2 regions of the Lysinibacillus sp. IITD104 genome follow, and region 1 is predicted to be linked to the other one. Evidence: a T-box and tRNA genes for the amino acid it is inferred to sense, from the RefSeq annotation. Region 1 holds a T-box; the other holds one or more tRNA genes.
What was found. A T-box is a leader RNA that pairs with one kind of tRNA and senses whether it is charged. The one in region 1 lies ahead of argS (arginine--tRNA ligase), so its partner is inferred to be a tRNA-Arg.

Region 1 (7,121 bases):
AAAGGGTGATAGCTGATTTCGTGCCCATTTTTCGCTGAAGCGGGACAGCCAATGGAGCAAATAATCCCATACAAAAAACGGGAATCGCTGTGAGAAAGCTCATGCTTGTATTCGAGACATGTAAGGATGTCATGAGGATGTTAAAAAGAGGTCCTATTCCCGTGACGGCTGGTCTCATATTAAGTGCAACAAAAAATATACTAATGACTACGAAGGTGAGTGAAATGGTCCATTGTTTTTTAGCCATTTGTTCGATCCTCTCTACTATTACGCAGCCTTCATTTATGAAAAGCTTGCATGGATTCCTCTATCCTTTTATCATGTTTTCGAAGGATGGTCAATCATTGGCCAGTTTGCCTTTAAATGGCTATTGTTTATTACATATTTTCTGGTGCTTCAATACCTAATAAGGCTAATGACTCTTTTAAAACAATGGCGACACTCTGACATAGTGCAAGACGGGATGCTTGCTGTTCATCATCTGCTACTATTTTGTGCTGTGCATAATATTTATTGAATAAGCGTGCCAATTGTAAGGCATATTTCGCTATTTGAGACGGATCAGCCTGCTCAAAAGCCATAGCTACCGTTTTGGGAAACTGTTCTAGTAATAAGATAATCGGCCAAGCCAGCTCTCCTAAAGAATTCAATATCTTACCTTGAGTCGGAGCTTTCGCTTTATCTAAAATAGAGCAAATACGCGCATACGTATACTGTACATATGGACCTGTTTCGCCTTCAAAATTCATCATCTGCTCGATTGAAAATTCAATATCGTTTAGACGATGGGATTTTAAATCATTAAAAATTACCGCTCCAACCCCCACTTGCTGTGCTACTTGCTCTTTATTTGAAAGATGAGGATTTTTCTGCTCAATATTACGCTTTGCCGTCGCAATGGCCTCAGCTAGCACATCTGCTAATAACACCACCTTGCCTTTACGAGTCGACATTTTTTTGCCATCCTTCAGCATCATGCCAAATGGGACATGCTGTAGATTCTTTGCCCAAGGATCGCCCATTTTTTCGATGACCTGAAAAAGTTGTTTAAAGTGGAGGGACTGCTCATTACCAACGACATAGAACATCTTTTCGGGCTGATAGTGCTGTTGACGATACAGGGCGGCTGCTAAATCACGCGTCGCATACAGCGTGGCACCATCCGTTTTCGTTATTAAACATGGAGGCATCTCCTCCATCTCCACAACATACGCACCGTCTGATTCTACGAGTAGCCCTTTGTCTTTTAGCGCTGTCACAACGGGCGTCATTTTGTCATTGTAAAAGGCTTCACCTGTAAAGGCATCAAAATCAATTCCTAACAGCTTATAGATTGTTTGAAACTCATCTAATGACACATCTCGGAACCATTGCCACAATGCTAGTGCCTCTGCATCACCATCCTCCAATGCTTTAAAGGCGGCACGAGCCTGTTCATTCAGTGTTGGATCTTGCTCTGCCTCTTCATGAAATTTCACATAAATCTTTAGCAACTCCTTAATCGGTGACGCTGAAATAGCCTGTTTGTCCCCCCAAAGCTGATAGGCAACAATAAGCTTACCAAACTGTGTACCCCAGTCCCCTAAATGATTGATACGAATCGCTTGATAGCCATTTTTCTCTGCTATATTTGCTAAGGCATTGCCGATAACCGTTGAACGTAAATGTCCCATTGAGAAGGGCTTGGCAATATTAGGAGATGAAAAATCCAAGACGACCGTTCCCATCTTTGTTGAGCTAGTACCATATTGTTGCTTATCGCGTAGAATCTTGCTCAACACCTGTTGCGTTACCTGTTGCTGAGCTAGAAAAATATTGACATAGCCACCAACGGCTTGCACACGCTCGATACTGTCATGGTTTAATTGACTTGCTATTTGTGCTGCGATACTTTGTGGAGACTGTTTCCACACTTTCGCTAGGGTAAAGCATGGAAAGGCCACGTCCCCTAGCTCCAAGCTTTTTGGTTTTTCTAATAGTGACAATATTTCCTCCCCTGTTATTTGCTGCTTTAATACGACTGCTATACTATCGGCGATTTGTTTATTCATCTTGCTCCTCCTCCTATCCAAATAAAAAAGCCCTCGCCTCTATAATTAGAGACGAGAGCATGATAATCCCGTGGTACCACTCTAGTTGCCATGTGACATGACCACTTTCCATTGTTAACGAGGTGACGCCCCGCTATTCTCTACTACTATTTCGAGAATCTTCTCCAAAGTGCGCTTCATTCATGGTTCCTGCATTAGGCTCCCACCATCCCTAACTCGCTTGCCAGTCTTCCCATCAATTACTCTCTTTTTCATCGAATTTTTCTATGATTTTGACATATATTACAGGACTTCCTTAGCAGCGTCAACCTTTTTTATGTTGCCCATTCGGCAAAAAACGCTCCTCACAATGAGGAACGTTTTTTTTCTACATAATGAATAACATCAGCCATAATGGCATACATCTCTTTTAATTTTAGTTTCTTATTATGAGAGATTTTTTTGGCTACTTGCTCAGTGACGATTCCTTTTTCAACTAACGTATCCCAGCTTGTCGCATTGGATTCACCGATGAGGACATCAGCCAAATATTGGGCTAGCTCATCTCGCTCAATGGGTTCATCACCTTGATTATAAACTTTATTGATAACAATTTCGAGCTGATCCTTCATTTCTGATGTACTTTCTCCACCAGCACGTAGCATACTCTCTTTTAACATTTTCGCAAACTTTATTTTCGTCGCCTTACTATCTACTTTTAGGTCATTATCATAGCCGCCCACTACAAGGCCGTAATTAATGAGCGTTTGAATGGCTTCATCATACCATTCTCCTTGATATGGGTACTCAATTGAAAATGAATCAACATAGGCACCTTGTTTAGTCAATTGCTCTTGTAATGTAGCAATTAATTGTTTATCCTTGCTCATTTCTCTAAAGGTTACATCATGCTTCTGTGCAAGAGCAGCTGCGGTCCCAGCCGCTTCACCTGTCACCATCCCTGTTGGAACAATACGTGCACTACCAGCTGCTAGTGATGAGTAACCAGCAGAGCGTCCGACAACCAGTAAGCCATCAATGTCCTTCGGTACTAATGAACGGAATGGAATGGCATATTGCTTTGGTGATGCGATCACATAGCCGTAATCATGAGGCGTTTGCGCTTGCACATCGACTGGATAAGAGGCAATGCCAATGCTATCCCACTGATCACTATTTTTCCAAAGGTCTGCCATTGGTAATTGATACTCTGCCCAAATATGTCTTGTTTCTCGGACGTAGAGTTCTTCTGGATAGCTAACAATTTCAGCCTTTTCAAATCCTGGGAAGTTTGTTTGTAAATATTTTAGAATGTGTAACGTTTCTTTCTTCCCAGTGGCAATAGCCGCTTGTTTGGAGGCTTCATTCAAGCCATCAATACCAAAAATCTGTAAGGCATTGATGAAATATTCATCATCTACACGAGCTAAGTTTAACCCTCGTAATCTTGTACCCTCTTGTAATGGCTTGTATTCATCATGCAGCTTTGTAAAGCCCCACATAACGGTATGATTTAAATTAGCACCGCCAAATACACCAGACTTAGCCGCTTTTTTTACTTCATCCCAATCAACATTTTTTAGATGCAGCATTAAAGTCACAGCCATACGCTTATCCTTTATGCCAATATCTTCTCCACCCACAAAGAATGGAACGCCTGACATGGCTGCAAAATCAGCATCCTGTGTAGCATCTATGAAAGATTTCCCCGTCACAACATATGTACCGTATTTATTTTTTAATTCCACGGACGTTAATTGTTGTTGTTTAACATTTGCTTTCACGATCTCGGTTTGCACGGATAAAGTTAAGTTGGGCTCTTCATCGATCAGCTTTTTAAAGGCTGCCTTAGCACCTACAATGCCAAAAGCGTCATTCCCTCTAACAAGCTCATGCCATTCCTTAAATATTCCCTCACTTATCGAGTTGTTATGGCCATCACGAGGAATGTCGAGGAAATTCAGCATACCATATGTAAATAATCCACCTAACTCTTGTCGTTTTTCGACCAACAATGTTTTCGCACCATTTCGAGCAGCAGCAACAGCAGCAGCAACACCCTCTGGTTCACCACCAATGACAATAACATCATATTCTGCCTCTATATGTTCAATTGGTTCTGGCTTTTTATACTCATCCACTAATTTATTGTATGCCATTGAGTTTGTTATTTCTTTAATAAAATAGTAGCTACCAAACCCAAGTAAAACTACTATTACACAAGTGGCTGTCCATAATAAGCCCTTACCCATAATATACCTCCAATTGTTAAATTTACCATCAATGTGTTTATTTAATCATCATTCCCGCCTCAAGGGCTGAATGTCCTAGTTGAACGCAGGCATATCATTACCACAAATGAATAATTTTTTAGCTTATAGCATTCTCTATAAAATTATCATCAAGATAAATGAATGAAATCATTTATGAGGATTGTGATGTTTTTAGTCTAACATTAGCAACATCAATCTAGGATAAATGAAAGAGCCACGAGTAGCTGGCATTCAAAACGGGGATGGGCTTGTGGGCACCAGTGATGATTTACTTGACATATAAACAGTCAGAATCATTTTAGACGAAACCATTGTAAATAAGCAACTAAAATCCCCATGGAAAATGATGTCATTTTTCTATTCTTTTTCAAAAATAGTTAATCACACTACAATAGACGCTCCACTCTCAAAGAAAGTTACACCAAATTTAATTTTTTTATTGTATCTTTATTCAGTTTATGTTTAACAAAAAATGTGGAAAGAACGCCAAACCTTGATTTAATAATGTTTATAGACTATGGAACATATTTCATGCTATACTAGAGCCATTGTGAAAAAAGGAGGAACTTGCATGATTCAAGTTAGTAATGTAGGTCTTCGCTATGGCGATCGTAAACTATTTGAAGACGTAAATATAAAATTCACACCAGGCAATTGCTACGGTTTAATTGGGGCAAATGGTGCTGGTAAATCAACATTTTTAAAAATCCTTTCTGGTGAAATTGAAGCGCAAGAAGGCAATGTATCGATGGGTAAGGACGAACGTTTATCTGTTCTGAAACAAAACCACTTCGAATACGATGAGCATACAGTGCTAGACACAGTTATTATGGGGAATAAACGCCTTTATGACGTGAAAACAGAAAAAGACGCTATCTATGCAAAGGAAGACTTCTCAGATGAGGATGGCATGCGTGCTGCAGAGTTAGAAGGTGAATTTGCAGAGCTAAACGGTTGGGAAGCTGATTCAGAAGCAGCTACACTATTGAACGGTTTAGGTATCTCAGATGATCTTCATTACATGCTAATGGGCGATCTTGAAGGTTCTGACAAAGTCAAAGTATTACTTGCACAGGCCCTTTTTGGTCAGCCTGATGTGCTATTACTCGATGAGCCTACCAACCACCTTGACTTAAAGGCAATTCAATGGCTGGAAGAGTTCCTGATTAACTTTGAGAATACAGTTATTGTTGTATCCCATGACCGTCACTTCTTAAACAAAGTATGTACACATATTGCGGATTTGGACTTCTCTAAAATCCAATTATATGTAGGGAACTATGATTTCTGGTATGAGTCTTCTCAATTAGCGCAAAAAATGGCACAAGACCAAAATGCGAAAAAAGAAGAGAAAATTAAAGAACTACAGGCGTTCATCGCACGTTTCTCTGCGAATGCTTCTAAATCAAAGCAAGCAACATCTCGTAAAAAAATGCTGGATAAAATTGAGCTGGATGATATTAAGCCATCAAGCCGTAAATATCCATTCATCAACTTCCAAATCGGCCGTGAAATTGGTAACGATGTCCTAACAGTAGACGGCCTAACGGCAAGTCATGAAGGCGAAACACTATTCAAGGACATTCGCTTCTCGATGAACAAAGAAGATAAAATTGTTTTACTTGGTAGCCCAATGGCGAAAACAGCACTTCTTGATATTTTAATGGAAGAAAAAGAAGCAGATGCTGGCACATTTAAATGGGGTGTAACGACATCTCAAAGCTACTTCGAAAACGATCATGACAAGTACTTCGAAGGTTCTGAAAAAACATTAGTAGAATGGCTACGCCAATATTCTCCAGACGATGAAACAGAAAGCTTCCTACGTGGTTTCCTAGGACGTATGCTGTTCTCTGGTGAAGAAGTGAAGAAATCCCCTGCTGTTCTATCAGGGGGCGAAAAAGTACGTTGTATGCTATCAAAAATGATGCTGGCAACAGCAAACGTTATTTTATTAGATGAGCCAACGAACCACCTTGACCTTGAATCTATTCAAGCATTGAACGAAGGCTTAATTCGTTTCAAAGGCGCAATGATTTTCACATCTCATGACCATCAATTCATCCAAACAATTGCTAACCGTGTCATCGAAATCCGTGAAGACGGTACTATTTTAGATAAGCAATTAACATATGATGAATTCTTAGAGTGGAAAGATAGCCAAGGCTTAAGCTAAGCTTTACAAAAATCCTCTACCAACAGCGGTAGAGGATTTTTTTGTCTTTTGCGTTTATATGGTTTATAAAGGTATTAAAGGATTTTTATAGAATGATAGAGTATAGCATTGATGAGGGGGAAACGTTGTGAAGAAAATTGCCATTATATCAGATATTCATGGAAATAAAACGGCATTAGAGGCCGTGTTAGCAGACATTCGTTTAAGAAAAATTGACAGAATTTTTTGTTTAGGTGATTTAATTGGCAAGGGTCCTCAAGGATCTGCATGTATAGAGCTCATCCAACAGAATTGTGAGCAAGTCGTTCGAGGCAATTGGGATGTATTTATTCAATCCCCTACTGACAATGATTTTCTACAATGGTTTAAAGATCGATTAACAACAAAAGACTATCAGTATCTCGGGTCATTACCCTTTCATATTGATCTTGAATTAAATGACCAGCTCATTAGATTTTTCCATGCATCCCCAAGAAGCGAGTTTGAACGTATCTTACAGAGTCATCCACTTGAAAAGCGTTTATCTATGTTTGAGAATAATGCAGTAACCAATTCAATCCATTACAAGAAACAACCTGATATTGTGTTCTATGGCGATATCCATACAACTTTTTTACATACATATAAACAAGGAATTCTTTG
Region 2 (7,121 bases), 2.0 Mb from region 1:
TGTCGCATCCTTTAATCAAGCTGGACATGAGTGGGCATTAAATCATTTCGAGCATACTCTAGGTGCCACTATTATTTGACATGAATGGAGGAGGAAATATGAAATATGTAGATGATAGTTTCATGTTACACACAGACCTATACCAAATTAATATGGTTCAAACGTATTGGCAAGATGGTGTTCATCAACGTAAAGCTGTTTTCGAACTATATTTTAGAAAGCTTCCATTTGGCAATGGCTATGGAGTTTTCGCTGGATTGAAAAAAGTGATTGAGTTTATTAATAACTTTGGTTTCTCTCAAAGTGATATTCAATATTTACGAGAAGAGGGGAAGTATCCTGAGGAATTTCTTGAATACCTAAAAGAACTTAAATTTACAGGGACAATTAAAGGGATGAGAGAGGGAGAACTTGTCTTTGCTAACGAGCCTATCCTGCGAATTGAGGCACCATTAGCCGAAGCCCAATTAATTGAAACGCCGTTGTTAAATATCGTTAATTACCAAACCCTGATTGCGACAAAAGCTTCACGTATCAAGCAAGTGACGGGTGAGGATGTTGTAATGGAATTTGGAACCCGCCGTGCACATGAATTTGATGCTGCTATTTGGGGAACTCGTGCTGCTTATATAGGTGGATTCTCTGCAACAAGCAATGTAAGAGCAGGAAAATTATTCGGTATTCCTGTGTCAGGAACACATGCCCATGCGATGATTCAAACCTATCGAGATGAATATACTGCGTTTAAAAAATACGCAGCAGCACATAAAGACTGTGTTTTTCTAGTAGATACTTATGACACACTACGTTCTGGTGTTCCTAATGCTATCCGCGTAGCGAAGGAGCTAGGGAATCACATTAATTTTATTGGTATCCGTTTAGACAGTGGAGATTTAGCCTATCTCTCAAAACAAGCAAGGAAAATGCTAGATGAAGCAGGATTTACAGCAGCTAAAATAATGGCTTCGAATGACTTGGATGAATATACAATCATGCATTTAAAGTCGCAAGGAGCGCAAATTGATGCTTGGGGAATCGGAACTAAGCTGATTACAGCCTATGATCAAGCAGCTCTTGGTGGAGTATATAAATTAGTTGCGATAGAAAACGAAAGTGGAGAACTGGTTGATACCATTAAAATTTCAGCAAATCCTGAGAAAGTGACTACACCTGGACGTAAACGCGTTTACCGTATTATTAATGCAGAGAATGGTCATGCTGAAGGAGATTATATTGCGTTAGATAATGAAAACATACAGCAAGAAGAAAGATTGAAAATGTTCCACCCTATTCATACGTATATTAGTAAATTTGTTACAAATTTTACGGCAAAAGAGTTACATGAAAGTATCGTAGAAAACGGAAATATTGTTTATAAGGAGCCAACTATTCAAGAAACACAAAAATATGTAAAGGAAAACTTACATTTATTGTGGTGCGAATATAAGCGAACAATGAATCCTGAAGAATATCCAGTCGATTTAAGTCAAGCATGTTGGGACAATAAAATGGCATGCATACAGGCGATAAAAGAAAAGGTCTCACAACGATTTAAAAGAAAATTGTAGGAGGTAGAGACGATGGCGAGAATAGGCATTTATGGTTCATCATTTGATCCTATTACCAATGTCCATCTTTGGACAGCAAGCACTGTCGCACATCGGTGTAAGTTAGATAAGGTTATTTTTTTGCCTTGTTCAAATAAACGCAAAGATAAAACCATCAAAACAGCTGATACACATCGTTGGAATATGCTTCAGTTAGCCATAGCTAAGGACGATCGTTTTATTGCAGATTCCTATGAGATGGATCAAGAAGGCTGGAATATTTACACATATGACACCATGAAATACTTTAGAGAGAAGAACCCAGAGGATGAGATACATTTTATTATGGGTGCTGATTTATTAGTGGATATTGGTGCAGGGCTATGGAAAAAGGGTGACGCATTAGTAGCGGAGAATAAATTTATTGTAATGGCACGACATGGCATCGATATGCTATCAACCATTAGTCGTTCCCCCATTTTAAGAAATAATGATGATGGAAGATTTCACCTTATCGATAAAGGGCTAGCGATGGAAATTAGCTCTACCTATATTCGAGAAGAATTTGCAATGGGGGGAGAACCAAGATACCTCTTGCCTACTGCTTGTTACAACTATATTAAAGAACATCATCTTTATCAAAAATAAAATAGTGGAGCTACAATTATAAGTGTGGATGACTACCACACTTATTTTAATTTTGAAAAGATGGTGAATTTTATCATATAGGGCTCAGCGTAAGCTATAATAAAAATAGCAATGGTATACAATTTTTTTGCTGTCAATAATTAATAATGATTAATGTTAGAAAGGAATTCATGAATGTGCAGCTTACATTAACATTTCTTATTTTAGGAGCAACAATTTTCGCATTTGTGACCGATAAAATACGAGCAGATCTTGTAGCAATTGTGTCACTTTTAGCATTTGTCATTATGGACATTTTAACGCCCGCGGAGGCATTAGCTGGTTTTTCAAACTCTGTAGTTTTAATGATTGCAGGGTTATTTGTCGTGGGTGCAGGGATTTTACGAACTGGCCTAGCAGGCATGGCGGGGCAACTCTTACTAAAATGGTCAGGCAATAGTGAGCTCAAGTTATTTGTGCTACTTCTTATTATTGTAGGATCGGTCGGTGCATTTATGAGTAATACAGGTACTGTCGCCTTAATGATGCCAATCGTTGTAAGTATAGCGATTAGTATGAAAGTAAGTCCTTCTAAATTTCTACTACCGCTCTCCTATGTGGCAAGTCTTTCAGGTTTGATGACACTGATTGCGTCACCAACCAATTTAATTGTCAGTCAGTTATTAGTTGATCGAGGCTATAATAAACTTGGCTTTTTTGAAGTGACTCCTATTGGCATCGTGGGGATGATTGCTGGCATTACTTATTTAGTACTTGTAAGAAATATTTTATTACCAAATGATCAAAACCGCACACAAAGCAATGAAGGCTATAAACTTTCGCCCAAAAAAATTATTAAACAATATGATTTAAATAATCGTCTATTTAAAATCTCTGTTCCTGAGGAGTCGCCTATTATTGAAACATCGTTAGCGGAATTAAAACTACCAGCTAAGTATATGCTCTGTATGATGAAAATTCACCGTAAATCTCAGGAGGGTATTAATTTATTACCGATGACTTATCAAGAAATGGCAGGACCAACTAGTGTCATTCATGCCAAGGATGAGTTATATGTTCAAGGAGAAATAGAGGATATTCATCGTTTTGTTGAGGATTATCATCTTGAGATGCAAGGATTAGTTGAAGGGGAAGCCGATGAATTAGTATCGAAGCATCTGGGTATTGCTGAGGTATTGCTTACCCCTAATTCGAGCTTTATCAATGAAACGGTTAGCTCCCTCGGTTTCAGAGAAAAATACAATCTAAATATCATTGGTATTAATCGCAAGGGTGGTTATAAACTTCAGGATATGGTATCTCACAAATTAAAATTTGGAGACGCAATATTAGTACAGGGAGCATGGGATGAAATTCTTTTGTTAGCAAGAGAAACACAGGATGTCGTGGTTGTAGGCCAGCCGAAAGAACACGCAAGTGTGGCAGCGGCTACAGGCAAAGCTGGAATTGCGGGGATTATTATGTTATTCATGATTATTTTGATGGCATTTGAAATTTTTCCTGCTGTAATCTCTGTGATGATTGGTGCCGTACTGATGATTTTAACAGGTTGCTTGAGAAACATGGAAGATGCCTATAGCAATATGAATTTTGAAAGTATTGTGTTAGTGGCTGCTATGTTACCAATGGCGACAGCGTTAGAAAAAACAGGAGGCATGACCATTTTATCTGATGGTATTATTAATGCTTTAGGTGGTTTCGGACCATATGGTGTACTCATAGGGATTTACATTTTGACAGCCATTTTTGGTCAATTCATTAGTAATACGGCAACGGCAGTATTGTTTGCCCCCATTGCCATGAGTGCTGCCATTGCCATTGAGGTTAGTCCCACAACATTTATGATTGCAGTCGCAGTCGCAGCAAGTATGGCGTTTGCTACGCCAATTGCTTCCCCCACGAATGCACTGGTAATGACGGCAGGGGGCTATAAATTTATGGATTTTGTAAGAATAGGGATACCGTTACAAATTATTATGTTTATTGTGATGATGATAGCCATCCCGTTCTTTTTCCCATTTTAAAAACTCGGTTTCTCTACCGAGTTTTTTTGTTTTTTTAAAGATCTATTATTTTTTTGTAGGAAATTATGATAAAATTATTTTCTAGTTCATGGTCTAACATTGAACTAGCTTGTGATTAGTTTTTATAGTTATTAATATAGGAAGTTTTCCGTTGATAATAAAAAAAATAAAGTTTTTTATTAAAAAGTGTTGACCTTTTAAAAATAAGGGTGTAGTATTATACAAGTCGCCAGGGTGACACGCTAAAACAAAGCAAAACTAGTTTTGAAAGAATAAGTCTTTCAGCTGAATAAGTGAAGTGATGATGGCAAAGAGGTCACACCCGTTCCCATACCGAACACGGAAGTTAAGCTCTTTAGCGCCGATGGTAGTTGGGGGCTTCCCCCTGTGAGAGTAGGACGTCGCTTCGCTTATTTTTTGTGGAGGATTAGCTCAGCTGGGAGAGCACCTGCCTTACAAGCAGGGGGTCGGCGGTTCGAGCCCGTCATCCTCCACCATTTTGGTCCCGTGGTGTAGCGGTTAACATGCCTGCCTGTCACGCAGGAGATCGCCGGTTCGATCCCGGTCGGGACCGCCATTATTATTGCCGGTGTAGCTCAGTTGGTAGAGCAACTGACTTGTAATCAGTAGGTCGTGGGTTCGACTCCTATCGCCGGCACCATTCCCTTGGAGGGGTAGCGAAGTGGCTAAACGCGGCGGACTGTAAATCCGCTCCTTAGGGTTCGGCGGTTCGAATCCGTCCCCCTCCACCATTTTAGGGGCATAGTTCAACGGTAGAATAGAGGTCTCCAAAACCTTTGGTGTGGGTTCGATTCCTACTGCCCCTGCCAGGTATTGAGGTACTCGTTCATATACAGCTATTATAAATTTATATAGTGGCGATTGTGGCGAAGTGGTTAACGCATCGGATTGTGGTTCCGACATTCGTGGGTTCGATTCCCATCAGTCGCCCCATTTTAACATTGGGGTATAGCCAAGCGGTAAGGCAACGGATTTTGATTCCGTCATGCCTAGGTTCGAATCCTAGTACCCCAGCCATTTTTTCTTTTTTTATGAGCCATTAGCTCAGTTGGTAGAGCATCTGACTTTTAATCAGAGGGTCGAAGGTTCGAGTCCTTCATGGCTCATCATTTTTTAATTAATATGCGCCCGTAGCTCAATTGGATAGAGCGTCTGACTACGGATCAGAAGGTTATGGGTTCGACTCCTGTCGGGCGCGCCAATAAATTCATGTTTACGGAATGTAGCTCAGCTTGGTAGAGCACTTGGTTTGGGACCAAGGGGTCGTAGGTTCGAATCCTGTCATTCCGACCATCTTTCATGATAAATGGGGCCTTAGCTCAGCTGGGAGAGCGCCTGCCTTGCACGCAGGAGGTCAGCGGTTCGATCCCGCTAGGCTCCACCATTTTAATATTTTTGGAGGTATACCCAAGTCTGGCTGAAGGGATCGGTCTTGAAAACCGACAGGCGGGTAACACCGCGCGGGGGTTCGAATCCCTCTACCTCCTCCATTTTCGGGTCAGTAGCTCAGTTGGTAGAGCATTAGATTGAAGCTCTAAGTGTCGGCGGTTCGATTCCGTCCTGACCCACCATTATTGCGGGTGTAGTTTAATGGTAAAACCTCAGCCTTCCAAGCTGATGTCGTGAGTTCGATTCTCATCACCCGCTCCAAAATGGGCCTATAGCTCAGCTGGTTAGAGCGCACGCCTGATAAGCGTGAGGTCGATGGTTCGAGTCCATTTAGGCCCATCATTATTCCGAAGTAGCTCAGTTGGTAGTAGCACCTGACTGTTAATCAGGTTGTCGCAGGTTCGAGTCCTGCCTTCGGAGCCACGGCCCGTTGGTCAAGTGGTTAAGACACCGCCCTTTCACGGCGGTAACACGGGTTCGAATCCCGTACGGGTCATCAAGCATGTAGCACAGATGTGTGTTACATGCTTTTTTCTATTCTCCTTTAAGTATATTCTCCTTTTTCATGTTGTTGAAAAAAGATCACTAGCAGAAAAAGACCTTTTAGCAAGGTAGAGGTAGATTTCCGTTCTGCCAGCTTCCTTTCCAGGCGGCGTCCGATGAGCCGCTTCACTCACTTACGTTCGCTCCAGGGTACATCTGTGACGCTAAATCCCCCTCGGAGTGACGCTGGCTCCTCTCCAATCAACCATTCTGTAAAGTGTCTTTCCTTTTTTCATAGTAGCATAGCGATCAAAAAGCCCATTATCTATATTCTCAGAGAGGATAAGCTCTTATCTTCAATGTGGAGAAGGGAATGAGTTACAACAGCCATCCATAAGTGAATACCTACAATTTATTTGTGTGGATAAATGAGGAAGACTACTTATTGCCGGGGTTAGTCAGACAGAGACTAGCCCCAGCGCGAAAGTAAAGCGTCAGCAGCATGTAAGTAGCCTAAAATGAAAAGACTTTTATCTTTCACAAAATTCTATTGATTGCTTTGCTGCAACACTATGAAGGTTACATGATTAATGTAGTCTTTTTATAATAATTAGGATCTCTCTCCCTTACATTCTCTTACGAAAGAGAGTCTATAGAGTAAATTTGAACAAACTATTTCATATATAAAATATGTATGTTTTTTCAATTACTATTTTCATGGTGCTTGTTGTTTTGTTCCTCTAATATGAGGATAAGTGGAGGAATCGATATGAAAATACAGGAGATACAGCAGTTTTTAAGTCTATACCAGACAGAACAAAATGAATCGGAACTTTGGTTAAAGAATAGATTACAGGCAGTTAAGGATGCAGGTGAATATCACCCAACAACAGAAGAGTTAGTTTTTGGTGCACGAGTGGCATGGCGTAATAGCAATAAATGTATCGGACGTCTGTTTTGGCAGTCACTCCACGTGGTAGATGCACGCGATGTTTTAGATGAAAAGGCT

Region 2: it has a tRNA-Arg gene. The T-box ahead of argS (arginine--tRNA ligase) is inferred to sense a tRNA for this amino acid. The anticodon was not compared.

The regions. Positions count from the first base shown of each region.
Region 1 covers NZ_JBAHYH020000001.1:2,328,211-2,335,331, forward strand. The annotation lists gene V1L66_RS11830 (MFS transporter) at 1-247, opposite strand, end outside; gene argS (arginine--tRNA ligase) at 378-2,051, opposite strand; T-box leader at 2,096-2,315, opposite strand; gene V1L66_RS11840 (FAD-dependent oxidoreductase) at 2,396-4,282, opposite strand; gene V1L66_RS11845 (ABC-F family ATP-binding cassette domain-containing protein) at 4,875-6,479, shown strand; gene V1L66_RS11850 (metallophosphoesterase family protein) at 6,607-7,121, shown strand, end outside.
Region 2 covers NZ_JBAHYH020000001.1:4,290,999-4,298,119, reverse strand. The annotation lists gene V1L66_RS21790 (isochorismatase family cysteine hydrolase) at 1-79, shown strand, start outside; gene V1L66_RS21785 (nicotinate phosphoribosyltransferase) at 99-1,568, shown strand; gene nadD (nicotinate-nucleotide adenylyltransferase) at 1,581-2,195, shown strand; gene V1L66_RS21775 (SLC13 family permease) at 2,366-4,219, shown strand; rRNA gene rrf (5S ribosomal RNA) at 4,514-4,629, shown strand; tRNA gene V1L66_RS21765 (tRNA-Val) at 4,641-4,716, shown strand; tRNA gene V1L66_RS21760 (tRNA-Asp) at 4,721-4,796, shown strand; tRNA gene V1L66_RS21755 (tRNA-Thr) at 4,805-4,880, shown strand; tRNA gene V1L66_RS21750 (tRNA-Tyr) at 4,888-4,971, shown strand; tRNA gene V1L66_RS21745 (tRNA-Trp) at 4,976-5,049, shown strand; tRNA gene V1L66_RS21740 (tRNA-His) at 5,098-5,173, shown strand; tRNA gene V1L66_RS21735 (tRNA-Gln) at 5,183-5,257, shown strand; tRNA gene V1L66_RS21730 (tRNA-Lys) at 5,274-5,346, shown strand; tRNA gene V1L66_RS21725 (tRNA-Arg) at 5,365-5,441, shown strand; tRNA gene V1L66_RS21720 (tRNA-Pro) at 5,457-5,533, shown strand; tRNA gene V1L66_RS21715 (tRNA-Ala) at 5,549-5,624, shown strand; tRNA gene V1L66_RS21710 (tRNA-Ser) at 5,638-5,730, shown strand; tRNA gene V1L66_RS21705 (tRNA-Phe) at 5,736-5,811, shown strand; tRNA gene V1L66_RS21700 (tRNA-Gly) at 5,817-5,890, shown strand; tRNA gene V1L66_RS21695 (tRNA-Ile) at 5,895-5,968, shown strand; tRNA gene V1L66_RS21690 (tRNA-Asn) at 5,976-6,052, shown strand; tRNA gene V1L66_RS21685 (tRNA-Glu) at 6,054-6,125, shown strand; gene V1L66_RS21680 (nitric oxide synthase oxygenase) at 6,882-7,121, shown strand, end outside.